Regions from separate parts of the Clostridium malenominatum genome, predicted to be linked through region 3. Evidence: riboswitches for the same ligand, from Rfam matches in the RefSeq annotation. Region 3 holds a riboswitch; each other region holds the start of a gene.
The links. Region 3 has a riboswitch for cobalamin ahead of ABDZ69_RS04180 (ABC transporter substrate-binding protein). Riboswitches for the same ligand answer to the same signal wherever they lie in the genome.

Region 1 (7,884 bases), on a different contig from region 3:
ACTATAGCTATGGCAATTACTGTTGCAATTATTTCAAGAAAAAGAGATTATAAACCAAGTAGAGAAAAAAGAGCATCTTTTTATGAAATTTTTGTTGAGTTTGTAAAGTCTATATGGGCATTATTAATTCCTTTTGCAATAATTCTTGGAATGAGATTTGGTGTATTCACTCCTACAGAAGCAGGAGGAATAGCAGTATTATTTTCTTTAATAGTAGGATTTTTCATATATAAAAAATTAGAAATAAAACATTTACCTATAATATTAATGGACACAGTTAAGGGGACAGGAGCAGTAATAATTATAATTGCAAGTGCCAAAGTATTCGGTTTTTATCTTACATTAGAAAGAATTCCCCAAATGATAACTACAGCACTTATGAATATGACAAGTAATCCTTTCGTGTTATTAATGGTAATAAACGTAATGCTATTAATTGTAGGAATGTTTATTGAAGGGGGAGCAGCACTAGTAATACTAGCTCCATTATTGGTTCCAGCAGTAAAGGCCCTTGGTGTAGATCCTGTACATTTTGGAATGATATTTATAGTAAATATTATGATTGGAGGATTAACTCCGCCATTTGGATCCATGATGTTTACAGTATGTTCTATATTAGATGTAAAGTTGGAAGAATTCTTAAAAGAAGTTTGGCCTTTTATAGTATCATTAGTAGTAGTACTTTTTATCATTACTTATTCTGAACGTATCGCACTATTTTCTCTAAACTTATTTAGATAAGTTTAGCAAGTTAATGGGGGGAGTAAATTGGATAATTTAAAAGAAAAGAATATTTACTTGTTAGATATGGATGGGACTATCTACCTTGGAGATGAATTGATTGATGGATCAAAAAAGTTTCTGGAGGCTATAAAAAAGAGGGGAAAAAGATATATTTTCCTTACAAATAATTCATCAAAGAATAAAAAAACATATGTACAAAAGCTCAATAATTTAGGGATACAAGCTTCAGAAGAGGAAGTATTCACTTCAGGAGAGGCTACTACTATTTACTTGAAAAAGGAAAAAGCAGGGGCTAAAGTTTATTTGTTAGGAACTAAGGCTTTAGAAGAAGAATTTGAAAGGGAAGGCTTTATAGTAGAAAAGGAAAGACATAAGGACATAGATTATGTAGTATTAGGGTTTGATACCACATTAACCTATGAAAAATTATGGGCAGCCTGTGAGTATATATCTGAAGGGGTAGAATATATAGCTACACATCCAGACTTCAACTGTCCTTTGGCTAATGATAAATTTATGCCTGATACAGGTGCAATGGCTGCATTTATAGAAGCTTCTACCCGAAAGACTCCAAAGGTAATAGGAAAACCAAATAAGGAAGTAGTAGAAAGTATTTCTTCAAAATATGGTTTAAGCAAAGAAGATATGGTGATGGTAGGAGATCGATTATATACAGATATTAAAACTGGAGAAAATGCAGGTATAGTTTCTGTGCTAGTATATTCAGGTGAAACTAAAGAAGAAGATTATAGAGATAGTGAAATTAGAGCAGATTATGTGTTTAATTCTGTAAAAGACATGATAGATTATATATAAAAGTGAAATTACAAAAAAATGAAGGAATGATAGTATGAAAGAAGTAATAATTGATAGAGTTGAATTAAATCCAGTTATTGCAGCTGTTCAGAATGTAGAAGACTTGGAAATTGCAATCAACTCCCAAGTAAAAACTATATTCATACTTTGTGCTGATATATTTAATGCTAAATCGCTAGTTGATAAAATCAAAAATGCTGATAAAAGTGCATTTATACACATTGATTTTCTCGAAGGAATAGGAAAAGACGCTAAAGCGATTGATTACATTATCCAGGTTATTCAACCAGATGGTGTAATTAGCACAAAAAGTAATCATATTAAGATTGCAAAGGAAAAGGGAATGTTTACAATTCAAAGATTCTTTTTGATTGATAACAAATCCTACGAAATGACTGCAAAAAGTGTGAAAACTATAAAACCGGATATGATTGAAATTATGCCGGGGGTTATGCCTAGGGTAATACATCGTATTATCAGACAACTGTCTATACCCGTTATAGCAGGAGGGTTAATAAGCAGCAAACAGGATATAATGGAGATTTTGAAGGCAGGAGCAGTAGGAGCATCCACCAGTAAAAAAGATTTATGGGAACTATAGTAACCTGTTTATGATAATTTGATTACAAAAAAATATTTAAGGTTGAGAATAGGAGAGCCGTGTAATTAAATCTATTTATGATAGGTTTTGTATTCACGGCTCTTTTTATGTGGTCAGTAATATATTTGCTTTAAGATTTTATAAGGGAGAAATTGAAACTATTAAACTGGACTTAAGTAAATTTACCATAGATGTCAGTGATGAAATTTATATAGAAGTTGTTAAAGAGGAGGATTGATCATGGAAGTTAGAAATATGGTTTGTATCGTTTGCCCTTTAGGCTGTAAGTTAAAGACTATTTAGTTCAAGGAGAAATTCTTTAGGAACAAGCAATATATGGGAGGGTGGGATTATTGATAAGTGATTGGGAGGTTGTTATAAGATTGGTTTTATCAGCTGTAGTAGGAGGTATAGTTGGCATGGAAAGAGAGGCCAGCCATCGTCCAGCTGGACTTAGAACCCATATATTAGTTACGCTGGGATCTACCCTTATTATGCTAATATCAATGTATGGTTTTCAGGGACTCGGTGCAAATAATAGTGGTGGGGATCCAGCTAGATTAGCAGCACAAGTGGTTAGTGGAATCGGATTTTTAGGAGCAGGAACCATTTTGAGAACAGGAAATAATATTCGAGGCTTAACCACTGCTGCAAGTATTTGGGTTTGTGGGTGCATAGGATTAGCTATAGGAAACGGTTACTATCTAGGAGGACTTGCAACTACTGTAATAGTTATGATTGTCTTAAGAAATCTTGGTTTTTTACAAAAGAAGAAATATACAAGCCCAAATAAATTATTAATAGTCCAGTGTAAAGAGCGGATTGGGCTAATAAGTGACATAGGGCATGTATTAGAGAAAAATAATATCAGTATTAAGGATATTAAGGTTAATAATGAAGAAAATAATGAAGAAATTGAAGATGGTATGATGGAAATTAGGTTTAAGGTTACGTTACCACCTAAACTTGAAGACATAAGTTTTCTTGATGAAATTTTAAATTTACCTGGTATGGAAAATGCAATGTGGGAGGGAGATTTAGAATTAGCCTATCAAAAAACAAAAAATAAGGGAGAGACAATAATTCAATAAAATATATTGATAAAGAAAGTAGAGTGAAAGCTCTGCTTTTTAATATGCACAAAATGTGTATAGGGTTTTTGCCTTTTCTAATAATTTTAAAGCCCTCCTACTACTTGATTTTTGCATTATAGTTATGAACATAATGGAAAAAATGTACATATAATGAAACGATGTGATAATTAATTGGAGGATATTTATGAACAAAAATTATAAAATGACAGAATTTTCACCTTGGCAATGCCCTATGTATGAAATGATGATGTATAGAATGGATGAACCAGAGGTAGGAAGGAAAATTCCTGCACAGCAATCCCAGACTATTCAGCAGCCTAAACCACAACCTATGCCACAGCCAATACAACAGTATATACCACAAACTACACAAGAAGTAAAAATACAGCCCAAATTAGAACCAACAAAAATGGAGTTAAATATACAACCTAAAATAGAACCTCAAAATATGGAATTAAATCTGCAACCTAAGATGGAACCAACAAAAATGCAATTAGATATACAGCCTAAAATGGAACCAAGTAATATGGAATTGAATATAGAACCTAAAATGGGAACGGTAATAACTGAACCAATAAAGTTACAATTAAAAATAGAACCTATAATGGAACCAACAAAAATGCAATTAAATATACAACCAATAATGATGCAACAACCAATGATGAAGCCTATGGTGAAATATCAACCAATGATGCCATGGCAAATGATGAAACCTATGAGACCATGTCCAATGATGGTAAAGTGGTATATGATAAAGTATCCATGGTACTTTATGAAACCTCACTGTTCTATGATGATGAAGCGCGATTTTTAATATAAGATAGCTGGACTTTATAAGCAAGGTAAAAATATACAATAAAATATATGGGTAAATAAAGCAGGGTGAGGAACTCTGCTTTTAAATAAGAGTTTGTTATTCCAATTGATGTAAATTTAAGAATATGGTATTATTATAGCGCTAATGATTATAACTCGTATTATTGAGAAGAAAGAGGTGGATACATCATAAGCAATAGTAAATTTTCAAATTGGAAAGTACAAACTACTTTATTTTTATCTAGTCAAACAATATCTTTATTTGGATCGTCTTTAGTGCAATTTGCAATTATTTGGTATATAGCTAGAGCTACTGATTCAGGTATGATGGTAACCATATCCACTATATGCTCATTCTTACCACAATTGTTTATATCATTATTTGCTGGGGTTTGGGCGGATAGATACAATCGTAAACTTCTAATAGTTTTATCAGATGGATTAATTGCCACTGCCACTTTAATTTTAGCTATAATACTTTTATCAGGTTATAACAATATGTGGATATTATTTTTGGTTTCGGGAATACGTTCATTTGGATCGGGGATACAAACTCCTGCTGTAAATGCATTAATTCCCCAAATAGTTCCTGAAGAGAAGCTTATGAGAGTAAATGGTATTAATGGAACTATTCAATCTTTAATATTGCTTGTGTCACCTGCTGTTAGCGGTACAATACTTACTTATGGTAAACTTGAATCTATATTGTTTCTTGATGTTATTACAGCTATAATAGCAATCTCAATATTACTTACTTTAAGAGTTGCTGTTCATAAAAAAGCCGCCGAAAAGCAAGATACGGATTATTTTTATGATTTAAAAGAAGGAATTAAATATTCTTTAAATAATTCATTTATTAAAAACTTAATCATTTTTTATGCTATATTTACGATTTTAATTGTACCAGCCGCTTTCCTTAATGTTCTAATGGTAACACGTACATTTGGCAATGAGTATTGGAGGCTTACTGCTAATGAAATGAGCTTTTTCGCTGGTTCAATGGTTGGAGGAATTATTATGGCAACCTGGGGTGGTTTTAAAAATCGTGTTATAACTATTGCAGTTGGTTGTTGTGCCTTTGGTGCTCTAACCGTTGCTGTTGGAATTGCAAAAGTATTCTACGTTTATATAGCTATTATGGTTTTAACAGGTATGACTATACCACTTTTTAATTCACCAAGCATGGTTCTGCTTCAAGAGAAAGTAGAAACTGATATGCAAGGTAGAGTATTTAGTTTTGTCCAAATTGTGTCCTCAGGCTTAATGCCCCTTGGTATGATTGTATTTGGACCATTAGCTGATATTATTAAAATAGAGAGGCTTATGATTATCACTGGATTATTATTAATTGTATTAGGTATTAGTATTTTTTATAATAAAAGCTTTATTAAAGAAGGTATAAATCAGAACTGATAAGAGAAAAATGCAATTTTTACCTTTATCTAGATAATTGTAAAATAAAAAATTATATAGTATAATCAATTTTGTATAAGTATTAATTTAAAATATGGGAAAAGGTGCCCGAAAGGGAGAATAGGGAATGAGGTAAAAGCCTCAGCGGTCCCACCACTGTAAACGGTAGAACTTTTATAATCCACTGGGTAACACTGGGAAGGAAAAAGTATCGCTAGTCCGTAAGCCAGGAGACCTGCCTTTTTCATTATTGCGTCTTAGGATTAAGAGGCTGTAATAAGAATGATGGTAAAATTCTTGAATACAATTATTTGTGTTCAAGAATTTTTTGTTTTTTGTAAAAAAATTTATTAAATGGAGTGAGAGTTATGGAAATAATTGAAAAACTTATAAGCGAAGATGATTCTGTAAAATATTTATTAAAAATGAAGGATGGTAATACTGTTGAGACTTTATATATGCATGACCGTGAACTAAAACTTACCTACCATAGCACAGTATGTGTATCTTCTCAAGTGGGTTGTAGCCAAAAATGCTTTTTCTGCGCCACAGGAAAGCAAGGATTTGTAAGAAATCTTACTGACCTTGAAATAATTGAGCAGGTAGGCATTTGCATGGACTATTGTAAAGAGATGAACCTAACTCCAATAGATGCAGTTGTTTTTGCGGGAATGGGGGAACCTTTTATGAATTATGAAAATGTTAGAAATGGTATAATAGGCGTATATAATAAATACAAAATAAGTAATTTTGAAATTGCAACAGTAGGGTTAACACCAGGAATTCATAAGTTGATTAAGGATTTTAAGAATACTAATATTAATATAAGACTTAACCTATCTCTGCATGCATCATCAAATAAAACACGTATGTCTATAATGCCAGTCAATTCAAAATATGACATAAAATCCATAGTTGATGTAGGGGTTGAATATGCAGAAATATTCAAAGTGAAAACAAGAATAAGATATATGATATTTAAAGGAATAAATGATACGGACGCCGATGTAGAGAGATTAGAAGCTTTGCTAAGTGGTAAACCACTGAAATTAATTATATCATCATATAATGACAATAACATACAAGGTCTAACTGCTCCTGATAAAAATGATGTGATGAATTTCTATAATAAACTTAAAGATAAGATAGATTGTGAAATATTCCATAATTTTGGTAGCGATATTAAAGGGGGTTGTGGTCAGCTTAGACAGAATAAGATATAATGAATAATATCTTATTAATTTAATTAGGAAGGACTGGGAATCAAAGTATGGTGAGTTATAGATAATGAGGATAAATAAACTTCTTAGTAATCTAGGGTTTTGCTCGAGAAGAGAAACCAATAGACTTATTGAGGAAAATAGAATAACTGTAAATGGAGAGCTTTGCAGTCCTGGTCAGTGGGTAGAAGAAGATGACCTTATATTAATTGATAATAAACCTATTCCCGTAAAAGACAAAATTTATATTGCTTTAAATAAGCCAGTAGGAGTTACTTGTACTGCGGCAAAAGAAGTAGAAAATAATATAATTGACTTTATAAATTATCCAGAATATATTTTCCCAGTAGGTAGATTAGACAAGGAATCTCAAGGGTTAATATTACTGACTAATGATGGTGAATTGGCAAATAAAATATTAGAGTCGGAAAATCAGCATGAAAAAGAGTATATAGTAACTGTCCATAAGCCCTTTGACAGTAATTTTTTACAGGGAATGGCTGAAGGTGTTGAAATCTTTGGAGTTAAGACTAGGCCTTGCATTGTTACGAGGGTTAGCGAAGATACTTTTCGTATCATACTCACACAGGGACTTAATAAACAAATTAGAAGAATGACAAAAGCATTTGGGTATACGGTAATACGTTTGGAACGTGTTAGAATCGTTAATATAAAGATTTATAATATAAATATTGGTAGATGGCGTTATCTTACGGAGAAAGAAGTAATGGAATTAAAGAATTGACATTAAAATATCCCCTTGTTAATATATAATTAACTTACAAATATTTCATAAGGAGGGGAGGATTGCATGAATTTTTTTAAAAACATTAAACTTTCATTTAAAATTGCATTAATGTCACTAAGTTTTTTTGTTTTTCTTGGAATAATAGGAGTTTCTTCTATTAAGCAAATATCTAATGTTAATTCTATGATTATGGAGTTAAATGATGATAGATTGCTTCCTATTGTGAAGCTTCAAAGTATAAAATCTGACATAGAATATATACGTTCTCAGTCAAATCAATTATTTGATTCCAATCATGATGATAGTATAAGGGAAATTATAGAGCAAAATATTGAAACTACAGCGGTTTCAGCAATGGAAAAGCTATCGGAATATAAAGATAGAGAAGAATACAAAATATTAATGGAAAAGTATAATAAATTTATAGAAGCT
Region 2 (7,884 bases), on a different contig from region 3:
CAAAAGCACCCGAAAGCCCCGCCCCGTTATCTCTAACACTTTTTTGATAATATATAAAAGAAGAGAAGAAAAATAATCCAAAGGTTATTCCAGAAAGTACTGCCCAAACTAAACTAGAAGAGGCAGAGAATATCCCTTCATTATGTAAAACGATTTTATTAAATTCGCTATTAAAAACCTGTATAGAAGGCTTTTCTATTATTGGAAATCCTCCCATTAAAGACATTATTAAACTTAAAATAAAAGCAGTAAAATAATTGCTTGTAGTTAAAGCGTATCTATTTATATTTTTAGATTCGCTATATTTAAATATTAAAGCGATAGATGAACTACATAATATGGCTAACATTAAATAAAACATAAATATCCCCTCCAAAGTAATATTATACCATAATTAAGTATTTAAAAAAGAGGAAACCCATTTATATGGTCTCCTCTAAAAAATAACTTTTTAACATCTACGCCAACAAAAGCAATTAAATATACAGCATAGAATTTGGAATATAAAAAATATAAATATTAACCAAAGAATAAAGTATAGTAAACAACATAGAAACATAAATGAACACCTCCTGGTGAATAAAGGTTTTAAATAGATTAATATATTATATGTTAGTATAGTCAACTTGTTACAGGTGAAAATACAATTGCATTTATTTTTCTAAAGTGATATATTTTTTATAGTTTGTAAAATTATTTAGCAATTTAGGAGAATTGTGGAGATGAATATATATTTAGTAAGGCACGGTGAAACTGATAATAACTACAATAAAACCTATTATGGAAGTTTGGATTGTGAATTAAATGATAAGGGAAAAGCTCAATCTCTTAAAGTAAAGGAAAAACTTCAAAATATTAATTTTCAAAAAGTTTTTTCTAGCAATATGAAAAGAGCAAAGGAAACAGCTCAAATTATATTAGGAGAAAATCATTGCGAGATAATTGAAGAAAAAAGAATTAGTGAAATGAATATGGGCATATTCGAAGGTAAGGGTCATGAAGAATTAAAAGAAAAATATTCTAAAGAATGGGAAATGTGGTGTAATAACTGGAAGGATTATAAAATTCCAGAAGGGGAGAGCTACATAGAGTTTTATAATAGGGTTAAGGAGTTCTTTTTAGAATTATTAAATGGGGAAGAAGATAATATATTAATTATTACTCATGGCGGAGTAATAAAAAGCATTTGTTCTTACATATTAGGAGAAAATTTAGATATATTTTGGAAGATAGCCAGTAGGAATGGAGATATAACTTTAATAAAATATGAATACGAAAATCTTTATTTAGATTCTATAGTGCCAGTTGAAATTTAAGAGGAGTGTATAAGAATGGGTAAAATTATTTTAGTAACAGGTGGAGCAAGAAGTGGAAAAAGTAGTTTTGCAGAAAATTTATTAAAGGATAAGGAAGATGTTTTATACATTGCAACCTCAATATTTTCTGATGAAGAAATGAAAGATAGAGTGAAAAAGCATAGAGAAAGAAGAAATCCAAATTGGGAAACCTATGAAGGTTATATGGATTTACATAAGGCCTTAGAAAAAACTAAAAAGAATTATGTGCTTTTAGATTGTGTTACAATTATGACTACAAATATAATGTTTAGTGGAAATAGAGATTTAGAAGAAATGACTATGGATGAAATAGACCAAATTACAATTAAAATAAAAGATGAATTCACTAAATTTATAAATAAAGGTATAGAATTAGATAAAACTATAGTTATGGTTACTAATGAGGTAGGTTGGGGAGTGGTGCCTCCTACGAAGCTTGGAAGAATTTTTAGAGATGTAGCAGGATTTGTTAATCAATACATTGGAAGCTTAAGCCATGAAGTATATTTAGTATGTTGTGGTCAACCGCTAAAAATTAAATAGGAGTGCTTTAAATGAAAGAGTTTTTTTTAGATTTATTACTTATGATACAGTTTTTAACTAGACTCCCTGTTAAGAGAAGTCTTCCTTGTGATGCTAAAAATTTTAGAGATGGAAGCGCTATGCTTCCTATAGTGGGATTAATAATTGGACTTATACAATGGGTAGTGTACTATTTTTGCATAAAGATATTTCCAATAAATATAACTACTATATTTGTCTTAGTTGTAGGAATATTAACTATGGGATGTTTGCATCAAGATGGTTTTGGGGATATATTTGACGGTTTTTTCTCCTTTAAAGGTGGTAAGGAAAAGATTTTAGAAGTGATGAAGGATAGTAGAATTGGAACTTATGCTGCAGTTGCGCTAATCTTTGATATATTAGTTAAATATGCTGCCCTTTCTTTTATTATAGAAAAAGGTATGCCAAGTGTACTTATAATTACCCCAATTATAAGTAGATTCACCCTAGTTTTATTATTTTTAATAGGAAAGAATGCAAAAGAAAAGGGAACAGGAAATTTATTTATTGGTAACACTACTGTAGGGCATTTCATTGTAAGCTTAAACATAACTATTATTTTTACCTACTTATTGGTTGGAGGAAGATATACTATATATTCTATGGTTCTAGCATTAATAGTTACGCTAGTATTTTTAAAGTTATGTAACAGTAAAATAGGTGGAATAACGGGAGATTGCTTAGGAGCAAATAATGAATTTGTTGAAATTGCTATACTTATTTTATTTACAGCTTTATTAAAATAATGATAAATAATTCGTTGACATAAGGGTTAAGGTTGTAGTAAACTAAAATTAATAAATGAATAATTAAATTCAGGTGCCTATTTAGGTGAAAAGGGAATGCGGTTAAATTCCGCGGCAGCCCCCGCTACTGTAATTGAGGACGAACCTTTTAAGACCACCCAGAAGGGGAAGGAAAAGGGGAGAATGACTCATGAGCCAGGAGACCTGCCTGAGTTTTGAGAGAATAAGCTTTCGGCGGGAAAGAGTCTTTATAAATTGATTCCGGCTTTTGTCGGTTTTTTTTATTTGTTTTCCATCGCAGGCGAGCTCGCCTGTTTTTTTATATATTTTATGCTGTGTTCTTTAATTTATTTTGAACCTCCTAGTTAAAAATAAATACCTTCTATCAAACGGTGAGCACAGCTTTTTTTTAGTAATTTTACATTGTTAATTATATAAAGGAGTTGTTTTACTTGGCAAAGATAATGATTCAGGGGACAGGTTCCTCTGTGGGAAAGAGCATTTTGGTTACTGCATTATGTAGAATATTTAAGCAGGATGGTTATTCTGTTTGTCCATATAAATCACAAAACATGTCCCTTAATTCATATATAACCCATGATGGATTGGAAATGGGAAGAGCTCAAGTGCTTCAAGCTTATGCAGCAGGACTAGAGCCAGAGGCTTATATGAATCCTATATTATTAAAGCCTACTAGCGATAAAAAGTGTCAAATAATCTTCAATGGTAAGGTTTATGGTAATAGTACAGCCATAGGATATCATAATTTAAAATTAAGCTTTGCAGAAGAATTAAAGAAACAGTTTAAAGAAATAGAAAATAAATTTGATATTGTAGTTATTGAAGGAGCTGGAAGTCCAGCGGAAATAAACTTAAGAGATAGAGACATAGTAAATATGGGCCTTGCAGAAATGGTAGATGCGCCAGTGCTTTTAGCGGGAGATATCGATAAAGGGGGAGTATTTGCATCCCTAGCAGGAACGATGCTACTTTTAACAGAAGAAGAAAGAAAAAGAGTAAAAGGAACTATAATTAATAAATTCAGAGGAGATATAGAAATATTAAAACCAGGACTTACAATGCTAGAAGATATTATAAAAATTCCATCTTTAGGTGTAGTTCCTCATTTTAATTTAGATTTAGAAGATGAGGATGGAGCGGTAGAATTTAATAAAAATACAAAGGGAGACATAGATGTAGCTGTAGTAAAACTACCTCATATATCGAACTTTACAGATGTGGATGCTTTAAAATCAGAAGAAGATGTATCCATAAGATATATTACTTCAAAAGATAATTTTGGTAACCCTGATTTGCTAATAATACCAGGAACTAAAAACACCATAGATGACCTATTAGTCCTAAGAGAATCAGGACTAGAAGACTTAATAAAGGCATATTCTAAAGAAGGTTTTGTTATTGGCATATGCGGTGGATATCAGATGCTTGGTAAAGTATTAAAAGATCCTTATGGAGTTGAAACAGAAGAAGAAGAAACTTTAGGTATGGGACTTTTAGATATAAGTACTACCTTTGAAAAAGAAAAGGTAACTACAAGAGTAAAGGCTAAAGGAAGCTATGGAGAAGTATATGGCTATGAAATACATATGGGAATCTCATCTTATGGAGATAAGGCTAAAGCTATGTTTACTATATACGATGAAAATGGCAAGAAGGTAGAAAAGCTTGATGGAGCCATAAATGAAAGAGAAAATATTTTAGGAACATACATACATGGTTTATTTGATGGAGTGGACTTTAGAGAAAAGGTGTTAAATAAAATAAGAGTTTCTAAGGGATTGGAAGAAAAAAAATCACTTCATTATGAAAATTTAAGAGAAAAAAATCTTGATATATTAGCAGACTTAGTAAGAGAAAACATGGATATTAAAGAGATTTATAGAATAATGGGAGTAAAAAGATAGATGATTTCTATTATAGATTTGGCTTTAGCAGTTTTAATTGATTGGATCATAGGGGATCCATACTGGTTTCCTCACCCTGTTATATATATAGGAAAACTAATAAGCTTTTTAGAGAAAATGGGAAGAAAGCTCTTCCCTAATGGAAAAAAACTAAAAGCCTTTGGGGGAATTATTGTAATAATAGTTGCACTGACCTCATTTAGTATTCCTTATGCGCTGCTCTATTTAGTTAAAGATAACCCATGGATTTATCATGGATTAAACACATTTATACTATGGACAACACTTTCAGCAAAATGCTTAAAGAACGAAGCTATAAAGGTGTACCATGCTTTGAAAAATCAAGATTTAGAGGATGCAAGAATAAAGCTATCCTATATAGTTGGTAGAGATACAAAAGCTTTAAAAGAAGATGAAATAATCAGAGCGGATATTGAAACTGTGGCAGAAAATACAGCGGATGGAGTAATTGCACCACTTTTATTTGGTCTCATTGGGGGAGCCCCACTAGCTATGATGTACAAGGGAATAAACACCATGGACTCCATGCTAGGATATATGGACGAAAAGTTTATAAATATTGGATTCTTTCCAGCAAAGGTAGATGATATTTTTAACTTTATACCAGCAAGATTATCAGGGTTTTTAATAGCTTTATCTTCACCTGTGGTTAAAGGAAGCATTAAAGATTCTCTAAAGATAATGATAAGAGATAGAAAAAATCATAAAAGTCCAAACTGTGCTTACCCAGAAGCGGCAGCGGCTGGTGCTATGGGGATACAAATTGGCGGGACAAATACTTACTTTGGTAAGGTAGTATATAAACCAACTATTGGAGATGAGAAAATCCATCTAAATTATTCTCATATATTTGGAAGTATAAAATTAATGTTTACGTCAGAGCTACTATTTATAATAATTTTCGGAGCAATTGTTATAACTTTAAGATAAAGGAGTAGAGGCAAAGTGAAGCATGGAGGAGATATTTACACCGAGGGAGTGTTAAAGGGGAAAGAACTTACAGACTTTAGCTCAAATATTAATCCTTTAGGGGTACCAAAAAGCTTTATTAATAATTTGAATGAAGGGGTTTTAAATTTAACAAGATACCCTGATATACAATACAGAGAATTAAGAGGCAATTTAAAGGAATATGTAAATAGCGGAGAAATTTTATTTAACATAGGGGATGAAAGGCTAAACATTGTAGAGGAAGAGGATTTCATCCTTGGTAATGGAGCAGCAGAAATAATTCAATTATCCATATCTCTTTTTAAAAGCATAGCTATAATAGTTCCTTCCTTTGGAGAGTATGATGAAAATGCGGAAAAGTATGGACTAAAGATTACCTATATACCTATGAGAAATATGGAATATGACTATGATGCAATAGAAAGATCCCTTAAAAATAACGATGCTTTAATAATTGGAAATCCTAATAATCCTAATGGAGGGATTATAGATAAGGGTAAGTTTAAAACCCTATTGGATTTTTGCGAAAGAGAAGGAAAAACGGTAATAGTAGATGAAGCTTTTATAGAATTTACAGGAAACATGCGTCAAAGCTTCCTTTATGAATTAAAGAGCTACAAATGTTTATTGATAATAAGAGCGCTAACTAAATTTTATGGTATGCCGGGCATAAGAATGGGATATGGGATAAGTAAAAATGGAAAACTTTTAGAAAAGATGAGGAAAAGCCAGAACCCTTGGAATATAAATGCCTTTGCAGAACTGGCAGCAAAGTATGTGCTAAAAGATAAAGAGTATATAAATGAATCTTTAAAATGGATAAGAGAAGAGAGAAAGTTTTTAGTAGAAGAAATGAATAAAGTACCTCATATAAAAAAAGCGTACCATACCTTTGGTAATTATATACTTTGTGAATTAGAGGAAATAGATGGTGATAAACTATATGAATTATGCCTTGAGAAAGGAATAGTTATAAGAAAGTGTTGTAATTACAAAGGATTAAACAATAGATTTATAAGATTTGCTATTAAGGATAGGGAAAATAATAATATTTTATTAAATACCCTAAAGGGAATAAAAAATATATAGGAGGAGTAATTATGAAAACTAAGTTTACGGCATTAATGATTTTAGCATTAGTATTTTCAGCAAATGCCACAGTAAATGCAATGCATATAGGAGAGGGGTTTTTGCCACCAACTTGGGCAGGAATTTACTTTGTTTTAGCAATACCATTTATAATAATAGGGTTAAAGCAAATAAGAGAAAAAACAGGGAAAAATAAAGATTTAAAAATGCTTTTAGGATTAGTAGCAGCTTATGCTTTTATACTTTCAGCTATGAAGATTCCTTCAGTAACAGGAAGCTGTTCACATCCTACTGGTACAGGACTTTCAGCAATAATATTTGGACCATTTATTTCATCAGTAGTAGGTCTTATAGTTTTATTATTCCAGGCAATTTTACTAGCTCATGGAGGAATTACAACCTTAGGTGCCAATGTAGTATCAATGGCTATCATAGGACCAATAGTATCATACTTAATATACATAGGACTAAAAGATAAGAATAAAAAATTAGCTGTATTTTTAGCAGCTGCTCTAGGAGATTTAGCTACTTATTTAGTTACATCAGTGCAATTAGCCTTAGCTTTTCCAGCGCAAACAGGTGGAGTTGTAGCTTCTTTCCAAAGATTTTTCTCAATATTTTCTATAACTCAAATACCACTTGCAATAGTTGAAGGATTACTTACAGTAGTAATATTTGAATTTATATATAAGTATTCATCAAAAGAAATGGAAATATTAAGTGAGGTGAAATAATTGAAAAAGACGACAATATCATTGCTTTTAGCTTGTTTAGTAGTAATAATGGGATCTCTCTTCATTGGAAAACTAAGAGGAGGAGAGTTCGGAGGAGCAGATGGACAAATAGAAGAAGTAATAATGGAAACAAGAGAGGATTATGAGCCTTGGTTTTCAGCACTATGGGAGCCACCATCAGGAGAAATTGAAAGTCTTCTTTTCTCATCACAAGCGGCTATAGGAGCTGGTTTTATAGGGTATTATATAGGAAAGAAAAAAAATGCTAAAATTAATAATGGCACTGTCCAAGAGAAATAGAATAAGTAATGTTCATCCAATAGAAAAGGTTTTTTTAACCATAGTTCCAATCATAATAATGGGATTTGTTAATAATCCCATTATTATAATAATAAATATAGGATTGTTTATACTTCTCCATGGGGTAGTGAAAAACAATCCAAATATTGTAATAAAATTCGCTCTGAGAATAGCTGCTTTTGCTGCCTTTTCATCAATTACTTTTGTATTTGATTAT
Region 3 (7,884 bases):
AGTTAAAGGAACTAGGGAACATTGTAGCAAATCATGAAAAGTATAAAGTGGAAAAAGTATTAGAGGAGTATGAAAGACATTTAAAAATGGCTTTTTCTAAAAATGCTAGGTATACTTCTAATATAAATGTTCTAAATAAATCTATGGCTCTGTTTTCAAAATATATAACCTTAGAGGAAAAGGAATTTATAAGAGATACCATAGAAAAATATAGGGAAGGCAAATTGCCCTTAAGTACTTGTTTATACATGATAAAATCCTATGCCATTAGATTTGGAATAACAGAGATGCTAGAACAAAGTTTTTTCGCCCCTTATCCTGATGACCTAATAGAATTAAGAGATTCAGGGAAAGGACGAGAGGAATAGAATAATAAAATGTTAGAAACTCAAAGAACACCAATGACGGAGGCCATGTATTATGGTATAGAGCCCGTTGAAGAAATTATAGAACTAGTTTTAGATAAGGCAGAGAACAGATGAAAAAGTATAGATGGAGTGGTAATTATGATAAGAAAAGCAAATAGGGAAGACTTAAAAGTTATTATGAAAATTATTAAGGAAACTATTGTTGAAATGCATTCCTATAATAACTATCAGTGGGATGAAAATTATCCTAAGGAAAAAGATTTTGCAAAGGATATAGAAAAAGGTGACTTATATGTAATAGAAAAAGAAGGTGAGCTTCTTGGATTCGCTTGCATTAACAGAGAAGAGCCTGATGAATATAAAGAATTAAACTGGTCCTTAGATGAAGATGCATTGGTTGTACACAGAATGGCTGTAAGTGGTAACCGTAGACAAAGGGGAATAGGAACGGAACTTATAAACTTTGCCCATGAATTAGCACTAAGAAATAACATAAGATATTTAAAAACAGATACCTATTCATTGAATATAAAAATGAACGGATTTTTTAAGAAAAGTGGTTATAAGCTTATTGGAGAGATGAGTTTTTTGGGGAAAGAAAAAACTTTTTATTGTTATGAAAAAGTATTAGAAATTTAGAATTATAAAGAAAAAGTCATTAACATAAGCCCTATTATAAAAATAGCAGGATGAAATATTACAAAATTTGCATTGACAACAATTACTAATTGTATTAGTATAGACAATGAAATAAAACTTAATATTAATATAAGGTTTACATATGTAATTAATAGGGAAGTTGGTTAAAACCACACAGCCCCCGCTACTGTAAAATGGACGAACCCTTATAGCCACTGATTATTAAATTGGGAAGGTAAGGTAGTAGGATGAAATTGAAGTCAGGAGACCTGCCTTATAAAAATTAATTATTTATCTCGGTGGGAGGTAGCGGTTAAAATTTTATTTGTGTGAATTATGGCTACTTTTTTTGAGTAGCCTTTTTTTATTGAGTAAAAATAATAAGCCCTTCCATGAAATTACCTACACATATTAATTAAGAGGAGGATTTTATTATGAAAAAAAGACTTTTTAAATTTATCTTGGTGTTAATGTTAATACCTATTTTCGTTTTATCTGGTTGTGCCAAGGATGAAAGGGAAAAACAAGCAGATAAGGATAACACAATTATATTAGTGGATAACGTAGGAAGAAAGGTAGAATTGCCTTTCCCAGTAAAAAAAGCAGTAGTAGCTAATAGATACAATAGCGAACTTATTCGTGCCTGTGGAGCCATAAATGGTGTAATTGCAGTAGATATGGGTACTGCCCAAGATAGAGAATATTGGAAACAATTTGACCCTAAAAACACTATCGGAAAAGATGCAAAGGATCTTAACTATGAGAAAATAGCTGAATTAGGTGCAGAAGTACTAATTCTTCCTGCCAATGGATCTTATGAAGAAGCTGAGAAAAAACTAGAGCCATTTGGAATAAAGGTATTTGTTATTTCAGGATATGATACGGCAGATTTTCAAAATCAAATAACTAACATAGGTAAAATGTTTGATAAAGAAAAAGAAGCGGAAAAGTTTATAAAATATTTTAATGAGCCAATTGAGTACATAAAAAAAGCTCTTAAAGATGTTGAAAAGAAGAAGGTGTATTTTGAAAGTACCACAGAATATAATACATCTTTCCCAGGAGACTATTATGCTAACATGATAAACTACTCTGGGGGAATAAATATTTTTGAAGATGCACCTAAAGATATGCATGGTAAAAAGGTAGATTCAGAAGAGATAGTAAAAAGGAATCCAGACTTCATATTTAAAAATGTTACTCCAGATAAAGCTATAAAAGGCACAGGATTATATGAGGCGCCGTCTAAAGAGTTAATGGATAAAACAATTGAAGATATTAAAAAACGTGCAGGCTGGGATGAAACTAATGCTGTAAAAAATAACAATGTATATACCATGTCACAGTTTGGCCATGGTGGAGCATCTAAATTAATAGGGGCTGTATATATGGCTAAATGGATGTACCCTGAACAACTTAAGGATTTGAATCCTGATGAAATATATAGACAATGGCTTGAAGACTTCCAAGGGTTTAAAAATTTACAGGGACATTTCTACCCAGAAATAAAGAAATAAAGTAAAGCAAATTGAGGTGGCATCATTGAATATATCCCAAAGTGATATACGAAGAAAATATGATAAAAAAGTTAAAATAAAACTTTTGTTTATTCCTATAAGTATTATTGTAACCATCATACTTATGGCTATCTTTACAGGAGTGGGAGCTGTAGATGTTTCTTTAAAAGAAATACTTAGTGCTATAAAAAATATTATAACTAATAATTCAGTTAATATGGAACAAAAGGTAATAGTATTTTTAAGGCTTCCAAGAATCATTTTATCTGTTTTAGCTGGAATGGGACTTGCTGTATCGGGAACTATAATGCAGGGAATTACTAAAAATTCTATGGCAAGCCCTTTTACCATAGGGATATCCTCAGCAGCGGCTTGTGGAGCGTCTATAGCAATGATTTTTGGAATAAGCTTGTTTTCCAATAGTAACTTAGGGATTATTTCAAATGCATTTATTTTCGCTATTCTTTGTGCAATATTTGTATATTCTATTTCCATAAAACTAGGAATGAAACCAGAAGCAATAATACTATCTGGTATAGCCATAAATTATCTATTTAGTGCAGTAACCTCAACTATCCATTTTTACGCTGATGACCATCAACTGGCATCAGCAGTACAATGGACTTTTGGAAGTATAAATGGTGCTAAATGGTCACATGTTTTATTGTTAGGTGTTATATTAAGTGTAAGTTTATGTGTATTTATGAGACATTCTTGGATTTTAAATGCCATGGTTTCAGGTGGCGATGAAATGGCTAAAACTCTCGGAATAAATCCAGATAAAAGCAGGACCGTTGTTGGAGTATTTTCAGTGTTTTTAACAGCAGCAATAGTAAGTTTCACAGGAGTAATAGGCTTTGTAGGACTAGTGGCTCCCCATATAGCACGGCTTATGGTAGGAGGAGATCACAGATTTTTAATACCCTATTCAGCAATATTTGGAGGAATATTACTATTGGTTTCAGACACCATTGGGAGAACTTTATTAGCTCCTGTAAATATTCCAGTGGGTATAGTAGTTTCATACCTTGGTGTACCTTTGTTTATACATTTAATAATTCAAAATAGGAAGGAGTATTTTTAATGAAATTAAAAGTTGATAAACTGGGATTTTCTTATGAAAAGACTCCAATATTAAAAGATATAAGTTTTGAAACCAATAGTGGTGAAATAACTTGTTTACTTGGACCTAATGGAACGGGAAAAACTACTTTACTAAAATGTATAAGCAGAATAATACCACCTTCCTCTGGTAATGTTCTTGTAGATGGAACACTTATAAATAAAATGAATACAAAGGAACTAGCAAAATTATTTAGCTATGTTCCTCAAAGTACCCACACTGCATTTCCTATCAGCGTAATTGATACAGTTTTAATGGGTAGAGTGCAAAATATAAATTTTAAAGTGAAAGAAGAAGACAAAGAAATAGTTTTTAATATATTAGAAGAGATGAATTTAAATAATATAGCTTTTAAAAATATCAACAATCTTAGTGGAGGAGAAAGACAAAGGGTATTTATTGCAAAAGCAATAGCTCAACAATCACCTATAATTCTTTTAGATGAACCAACTAGTAGTTTGGATATGAAAAATCAGCTAGAAACCTTAGAAATAATAAGCTCCTTAGTAAAAGAAAAAAATATTATGGCTATAATGTCTATTCATGACCTAAACATAGCTTCAATGTATGGAGATAAAATAATTATGCTTAAAAACTCTGGAGTATACTCATATGGAAATACAAAGGAAGTAATAAATGAAGAAAATATAAAACAAGTATATGGAGTTAATACAATAGTAAAAAATATGGATGAAACAACATATACATTCTTGTGCAAACAATAAAATTTGAAATTTTAAATTTAGGGGACGGTTAATAACTTTCAAGCTTTTAGACAAGCATTATAGTGAAAAGTTGATAACTGTCCCTATATATATAAATAAAAAATGTTGAATTACTAGTATTGTATTTAAGACTACTAAGTGGCAAAATTAAAGATAAGGTAATGAAAATATTAGAAGATTTGAATAAAAAGTCAGAGGGTACAGCTATGAAAGAAAAAATTTTAATAGTAGATGATGAGGAAAGAATGAGAAAGCTTATAGGGGCATACTTAAAAAGAGAAGGGTATGAAACCATAGAAGCTGAAACTGGCATAGATGCTTTAAAGATTTTTAAAACTGAAGGAGTACATTTAATAATATTGGATGTTATGATGCCTGTTATGGACGGCTTTACAGCATGCAGAGAAATAAGAAAGAGCTCTAATGTACCTATAATATTTTTAACTGCAAAGGGAGAAGAGGAAGATGAACTTTTAGGTTATGAGTTAGGTACAGATCAATATATTAAAAAGCCCTTTGATATAAGAATACTTATGGCAAAGGTTAAAGCTTTGATAAATAGAGCTTATTACTGTGAACCTGAGAAGAAAAAGGGATTTTATTTTGATGGACTACATATTGATGAATTAGCCTACAAGGTAACTTTAGATGGAAGCCCTTTAAATTTATCATTAAAGGAATATGAACTATTGTTATATTTTTCCTTCAACAATGGCATTGTTTTAACTAGAGAAAAAATATTGGATTATATTTGGGGAATGGACTTTCAGGGAGACTATAGAACAGTAGATACTCATATAAAAAGACTGAGAGAAAAGCTTGGAGAAAAAGCTTACTTAATATCTACTATAAGAGGAGTTGGCTATAAATTTGAACATAGGGATAAATAAGAAAAAAAGTATAACCAAAAAACTTTTTATAATATCAGCTCTTATGTTTGCGCTTTTTATTGGGACTACTTTGATAATTCAAACGGTATTTTTTCAAAAGTTTTATGTAAGCAAGAAAAAAAGTGGATTAAAAACCAATATTGAAAAATTTAAAGTAGATTATAATAAAAGTTCTAGTGATGAAAGAACTATTCAGCTCATTGAGGAATACGAAGAAACTTATAATATAAAGATAGTAATACTAGATAGCTCAAATGGATTAAAATTAATAGCAAAGCCCACTAAAAACAAAGCAGATATAACCAGGGTAAGAGAGATTACAGAGTTTATAAAACAATGGGTAGAAGAAATTACCCCTCGTAATTTAAAGAAATTTAAAAAAAATAAGAATGCCGTAACTATAGTAACACAAAGAAAGCCAGATAAGACAGGGAATATAATTGCTATTTCACCTAATAATGAAAGAGATGAAATAGTTTTTGCTATAACTTCCCTTCAACCTATCAATGAAGCTGTATCCGTTATAGAGGAGCTATATGGGTACTTTTCTATTGGAGCAGTTTTTTTTATAATAATTTTGGCATTTATATATTCAAATATGATAACAAAACCTCTTATAAAGATTAATAATGTGGCAACAAAAATGGCTAGATTGGACTTTTCTGAAAAATGCACTGTAAAAAGTGAAGATGAAATAGGAAATGTTGCTTCATCTTTAAATTTCTTATCAGAAAATCTTAATGAAGCTCTTACATCATTAAAAGATGCTAATGCAAAGCTAGAGAAAGATATAGAGAAGGAAAGAAAACTAGAAAAAGCAAGAAGGGAATTTGTAGCGGCAGTTTCCCATGAATTAAAAACCCCTATAAGCCTTATAGATGGGTATGCTATGGGATTAAAAGATAATATTTTTGAGGGAGAAGAAAAAGATTATTATCTTGATATCATAATTGATGAAGGAAAAAAGATGGCCAGCTTAGTAAACGATATGCTGGATTTGTCTAATTTAGAGTCTGGCAGTTTTAAGCTTACCCGGGAAGAATTTGATATATGCAACCTTATAAAATTTACTCTGAAAAAATATAGAAATATTATTGAGGAAAAGGGAGTTAAAATTGAATTAAGCTTATTGGAAAATACCATGGTTTATGCTGATTGGAATAGAATGGAGCAGGTGATTACTAATTTTATTACTAACGCTTTAAGACATGTAAATAAAAATGGCACCCTATATGTTAACATGGTCAATAAGGATGATAAAATTTTCATAGACATTGAAAATACTGGGTTAAGTATTCCTGAGGAAGAGCTTTTCAAAATATGGGATAGGTTTTATAAAGTTGATAAATCAAGAAATAGAAAACTAGGAGGAACGGGTTTAGGCCTTTCTATAGTTAAAAATATACTTGAAGCTCATAATTATTCCTATGGAGTGAAAAATACAGATAGGGGAGTAAAGTTTTATTTTGTAGTTTAAAAAATTAAGGGAATGAGGAAGTATTATCCTCATTCCCTGTTAGCTATGGTTTTACATAGCTTCTTTTTGCGTCTTTTCCTTTACAGTTGTTTTTGGGAAAGGCTTTGATGGTTTTAAGCTGCCATCCCACTTTTCTATTCTTTCTTTAACTTTTGCTATCATAGCATCAGCTTTTTCTTGAGTTATTTTTCCTTCAGAAACCTTTTTACTTATTTTATCAGTTTCTGCTTTTATAAGTGCAGCTTTAACCTGCTCAGGGGTCATGCCCTTCTTCTCTTTAGCTAAGTCATATATGGTTTTACCAGAGTCTTTTGTAGCTTTTATATCTTCCTTTGTGAGTCCTAATGCTTCCATTGGAGAAAATTGTTCAGCTTTTTTATGTTTATCATTATTATTAAAATATTTTATAGAACCGTCCCACTTGGCTGCCTGTTCTTTTACTTTACTGATTAATTCATCAGCCTTTTCTTTAGTAAGTTTTCCATCAGTTACAGCTTTGCTTATGGATTCAGTTCTAGCTTGAATAAGCATCTCGCGAACTTGCTCAGGAGTATATCCCTTATCTTTTGCTAAATCAAATAAGGTTTTACCAGAAGCTTTTGCAGTAGATATATCATCCCTTGTTAGCCCTAACTTTTGGATTAACTGACCAAATCCATCATTAACAGGGGATTTTTTCGTTTTAAACATCTCTATCATCTTATTAGATTTTTTAGTTTCCTTAGAAGTTGAATCTTTTGCTGCAAAAACATTAGAGCTAAGGCCAATAATTAAAGAAAGACTTAATGCAGCTAGTATTTTTGATTTTTTGCTAATCATTTTTTCTACCTCCTAATAATTTGTTTTTTATGGCTTTACAAATATTAGTATGAGCATGGTATGTGGCAAACAGGTGATGGAATTATAAATAAATTATGAACAATAAAAAGTGATTGAAATTTAGAAAGATAAATAAATCAAAAAGATTAAAGGAAAGAATTTTTAAAGCATAAAATTCTTTCCTTTTTTAAGCGTTGTATATTACAGTAATTTAATTAGATATTGTAGTAGACTATATAGTCACTTGTGCTGAGTTGGAGTAATTTGATAACCCTGCCTGATTCACGGCTGCCACCCTGTAGATGCAGTTATAGCCAGCGATGACA

Region 1: another riboswitch for cobalamin. It lies ahead of ABDZ69_RS13070 (radical SAM protein); the one in region 3 lies ahead of ABDZ69_RS04180 (ABC transporter substrate-binding protein).
Region 2: another riboswitch for cobalamin. It lies ahead of ABDZ69_RS16500 (cobyric acid synthase); the one in region 3 lies ahead of ABDZ69_RS04180 (ABC transporter substrate-binding protein).

The regions. Positions count from the first base shown of each region.
Region 1 covers NZ_BAAACF010000003.1:250,000-257,883, reverse strand. The annotation lists gene ABDZ69_RS13105 (TRAP transporter large permease) at 1-741, shown strand, start outside; gene ABDZ69_RS13100 (HAD-IIA family hydrolase) at 769-1,560, shown strand; gene ABDZ69_RS13095 (glycerol-3-phosphate responsive antiterminator) at 1,595-2,161, shown strand; gene ABDZ69_RS13090 (hypothetical protein) at 2,271-2,399, shown strand; gene ABDZ69_RS13085 (MgtC/SapB family protein) at 2,515-3,252, shown strand; gene ABDZ69_RS13080 (hypothetical protein) at 3,440-4,069, shown strand; gene ABDZ69_RS13075 (MFS transporter) at 4,258-5,484, shown strand; cobalamin riboswitch at 5,570-5,741, shown strand; gene ABDZ69_RS13070 (radical SAM protein) at 5,853-6,707, shown strand; gene ABDZ69_RS13065 (pseudouridine synthase) at 6,772-7,449, shown strand; gene ABDZ69_RS13060 (methyl-accepting chemotaxis protein) at 7,516-7,884, shown strand, end outside.
Region 2 covers NZ_BAAACF010000012.1:153,600-161,483, reverse strand. The annotation lists gene ABDZ69_RS16520 (SMR family transporter) at 1-361, opposite strand, end outside; gene cobC (alpha-ribazole phosphatase) at 723-1,316, shown strand; gene cobU (bifunctional adenosylcobinamide kinase/adenosylcobinamide-phosphate guanylyltransferase) at 1,332-1,880, shown strand; gene cobS (adenosylcobinamide-GDP ribazoletransferase) at 1,892-2,647, shown strand; cobalamin riboswitch at 2,702-2,873, shown strand; gene ABDZ69_RS16500 (cobyric acid synthase) at 3,100-4,572, shown strand; gene cbiB (adenosylcobinamide-phosphate synthase CbiB) at 4,582-5,523, shown strand; gene ABDZ69_RS16490 (pyridoxal phosphate-dependent aminotransferase) at 5,539-6,633, shown strand; gene ABDZ69_RS16485 (energy-coupling factor ABC transporter permease) at 6,645-7,367, shown strand; gene ABDZ69_RS16480 (energy-coupling factor ABC transporter substrate-binding protein) at 7,368-7,667, shown strand; gene cbiQ (cobalt ECF transporter T component CbiQ) at 7,630-7,884, shown strand, end outside.
Region 3 covers NZ_BAAACF010000001.1:836,463-844,346, forward strand. The annotation lists gene ABDZ69_RS04170 (YbgA family protein) at 1-368, shown strand, start outside; gene ABDZ69_RS04175 (GNAT family N-acetyltransferase) at 507-1,007, shown strand; cobalamin riboswitch at 1,123-1,298, shown strand; gene ABDZ69_RS04180 (ABC transporter substrate-binding protein) at 1,442-2,524, shown strand; gene ABDZ69_RS04185 (FecCD family ABC transporter permease) at 2,550-3,608, shown strand; gene ABDZ69_RS04190 (ABC transporter ATP-binding protein) at 3,608-4,372, shown strand; gene ABDZ69_RS04195 (response regulator transcription factor) at 4,579-5,262, shown strand; gene ABDZ69_RS04200 (sensor histidine kinase) at 5,231-6,739, shown strand; gene ABDZ69_RS04205 (hypothetical protein) at 6,791-7,558, opposite strand; gene ABDZ69_RS04210 (hypothetical protein) at 7,791-7,884, opposite strand, start outside.